2 regions of the Hippea sp. KM1 genome follow, and region 2 is predicted to be linked to the other one. Evidence: riboswitches for the same ligand, from Rfam matches in the RefSeq annotation. Region 2 holds a riboswitch; the other holds the start of a gene.
What was found. A riboswitch is a leader RNA that binds a small molecule or an ion and turns the genes downstream of it on or off. The one in region 2 is predicted to bind cobalamin.
Positions count from the first base shown of each region.

Region 1: linked by a shared signal. The riboswitch ahead of D891_RS0106615 (ribonucleoside triphosphate reductase) and the one ahead of D891_RS0102045 (cobyrinate a,c-diamide synthase) in region 2 are both predicted to bind cobalamin.

Region 1 covers NZ_JAFP01000001.1:1,287,843-1,290,247, reverse strand. The annotation lists gene D891_RS0106615 (ribonucleoside triphosphate reductase) at 1-1,168, opposite strand, end outside; cobalamin riboswitch at 1,258-1,441, opposite strand; gene D891_RS0106610 (hypothetical protein) at 1,505-1,861, opposite strand; gene D891_RS0106605 (hypothetical protein) at 1,858-2,405, opposite strand, start outside.
Region 2 covers NZ_JAFP01000001.1:391,863-394,267, reverse strand. The annotation lists gene D891_RS0102045 (cobyrinate a,c-diamide synthase) at 1-1,068, opposite strand, end outside; cobalamin riboswitch at 1,122-1,290, opposite strand; gene cbiD (cobalt-precorrin-5B (C(1))-methyltransferase CbiD) at 1,334-2,311, shown strand; gene D891_RS0102035 (cobalt-precorrin-7 (C(5))-methyltransferase) at 2,298-2,405, shown strand, end outside.

The DNA.
Region 1 (2,405 bases), 900 kb from region 2:
TCTTTAGTTCCCTTGTGTCAAGCCTGAGCCTGCAGCACATGGAGCGGGCATCTTCTGGATTCATATCTGAGTTTATGAAGTTCGCAAAGTACGGTATGCCATATTTTGCCGTTGCCTCCCATAGCGGTTCTAAATTGGGGTTATCCCAGTTGAAGTCTTTTGTAATGTTGTATGTGGGAATGGGGAATGTAAAAACCCTTCCGTCGGCATCACCCTCGCTTGCCACCTCCATGAATGCCCTGTTTATCATGTCCATCTCTTTCTGAAATTCCCCATAGGTGTGGTTTAGCAGTTTGCCCCCTATAATTACGCCCTGATTTTTCATAAAATCAGGAACCTCTAAATCAAGCGTTAAGTTGGTAAAGGGTGTCTGAAAACCCACCCGTGTCGGAACATTTACATTGAACACAAACTCCTGAAGCGCCTGCTTAACCTCTTCATAGGAGAGCCCATCGAATGCAACAAAAGGTGCCAAATATGTATCGAAGTTTGAGAAGGCTTGAGCCCCTGCCGATTCGCCTTGGAGCGTATAAAAGAAATTGACGATTTGTCCCAATGCGCTTCTGAAGTGTTTGGCAGGCCTGCTTGCAACCTTACCCCTTGCACCCCTAAATCCCTTAAGGAGCAGGTCTTGCGGATCCCATCCCACGCAGTAAACGCTTAACGAGTTTAGATCGTGAATGTGGAAATCGCCGTTTATGTGAGCTTCCCTGATCTCTTTTGGATAGATCTTATTAAGCCAGTATGTTTTTGTTATGGCAGAGGATATGTAATTGTTTAAGCCCTGGAGGGAGAAGCTCATGTTTGAGTTTTCCTTAACCTCCCAATCCAGCTTATTGAGATACTGCTCGACCAGTTCCACATCGGCCTTGTTTTTGAATTCCCTGAGTCTGGCGTGTTGCTCCCTGTAAATGATGTATGCCTTGGCCGTTTTTTTGAATGGGGATGAGAGCAGCACCTCTTCCACTATGTCCTGGATCTCCTCAACCGTTGGTGTCCTGTCTTTGAAGAACTTATAGGCCAGATCCAAGACCTTTATCGTCAGTTTTCTTGCCGTTTCGTAATCAAATTCCCCTGTGGCACCTCCCGCCTTTGCAATTGCGTTTGTTATCTTTTCGGCATCGAAATTTACAACACGACCATCCCTTTTTACGATTTTAGAAAACACTTCTTCCCCCTTGAGGTTGTTTATGATTGCCGTATGGATAAATGTGTTATGTTGATGGTGGGGTTTTAATGCTCATAACTGAACCTCCCGTTCTTCTTTATTGTCGGGTAAGTCTCCTGGCTCGGCTTCATCCTACTCCCCTGCCTTCCCATCGAGCGACCCCTTAGGAGCCCATCCCGACAGTGGCGTTGTTAGGGTTTCGTCAGCCTCACAGTTGCGGGGGCAGCGCCGGATTTTCACCGGACTTCCTTGACCCGACAGATTACTTATACACCCATATTCTGGATTGTGTCAATAGTTAGTTGGAATGATATGTGTGTTTGTTATGCTTTTGCTTTACTCAAGGTCGTTGGATATGGATTTTATTATCCTTCTTTGCCCTTTTGAGAGTATCACCTTTCCGTCTAATATCTTTTCTATGGTGTATCCCTTTATCTTGTCGCCTTCCTTGAGTATCTGATAATCTATTAACACAACCCTTTTGCCACCCGATAGGAATATGCCAGAAATGTTTATATCTGGGCTTGATGGTTCACTGCTCTGGGTTGTGTTTTGTGGTTTGATAGGTGGTGAGTATGTGTAATTGAATAGGTTGTATTTATTATTTGGCGGTATATGGAATACGGGCAACTTATGTGCGTTTGCCATCAAGGGCAGAAAAACAAGACAGGCTAAAATTACACTTTTTTTCATTGCATATTCACCTGCACATACTCTATTCTCAGTTTTGCCTCATAGAGCCCGTTTTTGCTTGCTATTGAGTAAGATGGAACCTGCATATTCTGGGAATAGTCCTCTATAGCATCCAGAAAGTAAACGATGTTTTTCAATGTATCATCTATAACAAGATCGAACTCATATATATCCTTAAAGCCATCCCTTTTTATCTGTGCAACATTAAACGATACAACATTTATGCCTGTTTTTAGGAGTAATTCCTTTATCATATGCCCGACATCTAAAACGCTGACCTTTTTGTTTTTAAGCAATGCTATTTTGTCTTTCATAAATTGTATCTCTTTCCTTGCTCGCACTATCTTGTTGAATACCTGCTGCTTGTTTTGTATTGAGGAGAGTTTGGAATATATCTCTGTCTCGTAATTTATGCAATTATCTATTAAGGCCTCCCTTTTGTGTTTTAAGGGTGGGAGTATGTATTTAAAGAATACGATATTTACGGCTATGATTAGAAGAACTGCTAATATGACTAACTCTTTGAGACTAACATCCTTTTTAA
Region 2 (2,405 bases):
GTTTTCTGTCATCTCACATACAGCATCAAAAACACCGCAAAAATTGAAAAATCTATTGTTTTTAATGAGTCCTTTGGTTAAATAAACCATACCACCGCATTCGGCAAGCAGCGGTCTATTTGAGTTTACATGTTGAAGTATACTCTGCATTGTCTTCTTTGAATGAACAAGCCTTTCGGCATACAGTTCAGGATAACCCCCACCCAGATAAACAAAATCCGCACCACAGACATCCTCATCCTTTAGGGGGGAGAAGAAGTGTATCTCAAAACCCAACTGCTCCAAAAAATCCAGATTGTGTTGATAATAAAAGCTAAAGGCCTCATCAAAGGCCACAAAGGCTTTTTTATCCTTTGGTTGTTCGTCCTTTGAATCAACAACCCCAACATCGCACCAAGATAAATCAAGCATGCCGTTTAAATCGACAGACAAGCCGATCTTTCTTGCAAGCTCCTTATAAAATTCATCCTCTGTTTCAAATGCCGTATATACACCCAAATGCCTCGATGGTAATGAGGCAAGCTCGCTCTTTCTCAATGCACCAAATACCTTCACACCCGCATGGTATTCAATGGACGATCTGACCATCTGTTCATGGTAAGGGGATCCAACACCATTCAGAATTACACCACAAACAGAGGCATCCCGTGATAAGGAGACAATACCCTCAACAAAAGAGGCAACAGAATAGGAAACGCCAGATACATCCAACACCAAAAACACCGGCAAACCCAAAATAGAGGCCACCTCATAGCTGCTCCCCTTGAATGTCTTATAGTCAATACCGTCAAAATACCCCATAACGCCCTCAACCACTCCAACATCCGCCCCCCTCATGCCCCAGGCAAATGTTCTTTTAAGCTCATCGGGGGACTCAAAAACCGTATCCAGATTATATGCGGGATTGCCAGAGGCTTTGGTTAGATGGAGTGTGTCTATATAATCCGGGCCGCATTTAAATCCGACCGTCTGCAAACCACGCTCCCTTAAAGCCGAAAGTATACCCAGCGTTATCGTGGTTTTACCGCTATTGGACCTATCGGCAGCTATGAGGAATGATTTTTTCACAACGCCAAAGATGAGGAGTCTATATCGATAAACATAAAAAACCTCCCAATACCCGGGGAATATTAGGCTTGCAAGGTCTTCTGGCTTAGGGGCAGATAGCCTACTTGCCCGCCTTCCCGCCTATTAAGGCAGTGGCATACTGGGCTTTCGTTCCCCATCACAGCTGCGGGTACAGCGCCGGACTTTCACCGGACTTCCCTACGCAAACCCATTAACTTATTTCAAAAACTTTGATTTTTGTCAAGTAATTGTTAAACTTAAAACCATGAGAAGGGGATTCACAACAGGCTCTGCTGCAGCCGCAGCAACCAAGGCTGCAATCATATACCAAAAAACCTCCAAGCTCCCCGATTATGTGTTTATTGAGCTTCCAAATAACAAAAGACTCAAAATTCCCGTATTCTTAGAAGACGGCTTGGTCGGTGTAAGAAAGGATGCAGGCGATGATCCAGATGCAACCAATAACATAAAGATCTTCTCAAGAATCGTAATAGAAAAAGGCAAAAGAGGTATAACCATTGACGGAGGAGAAGGCGTTGGACTGGTAATAAAAAAGGGGCTGCAAGTGGAGGTGGGCAAAAAAGCCATAAACCCAACACCCCGAAAGATGATTGAGGAAAACGCACTCCCACTCATAAAGGACAACGAGCATGTCTTTGTTGAAATCATCGTTCCTGAGGGCAAGAGGGTTGCAAAGAGGACATTTAACGAGCGATTGGGGATAATAGAGGGCATATCCATCTTGGGCACAACAGGCATTGTTGAGCCTATGAGTGTTAAGGCCCTAATAGCCTCTATTGAGTGTGAGATAGATGTGTTGATTGCAAACAACGAGGACTATTTCTTTCTGGTCCCTGGAAAGATAGGTGAGAGGCACCTAAAGAGCATAACGGATACACCCTGCGTGCAGGTCAGCAACTATTTTGATGGAGCCTTCAATTACCTAAAACGCAAGGGTATAACTAAATTCGGCATAGCAGGCCATCCAGGAAAGATAGCAAAATTGGCTATGGGCTATTACAACACCCACTCCAGATTCTCACCCCAGGCCACACACCTAATAAAGGCCATTGAAGGAATAGAACAAGATGTCAACACCACCGAAGAGATATGCCAGATAAAAGGGTCATACGGCCTAAACAGAACAGCCCTGCTGGTTAAGGAAAAGATACATGCGGATTTCGGCTTCGATGTTGATGTGATACTATTCGACATGAAGGGGCGCATCGTTGGAAGGGCATAGGTTCATATACATCATATCTGCAGGTTGCGGTTCTGAAGACTATCTGACCATCAAGGCAAAAAAAACGGCAAAAGAGATGGATGTGCTGATAGGC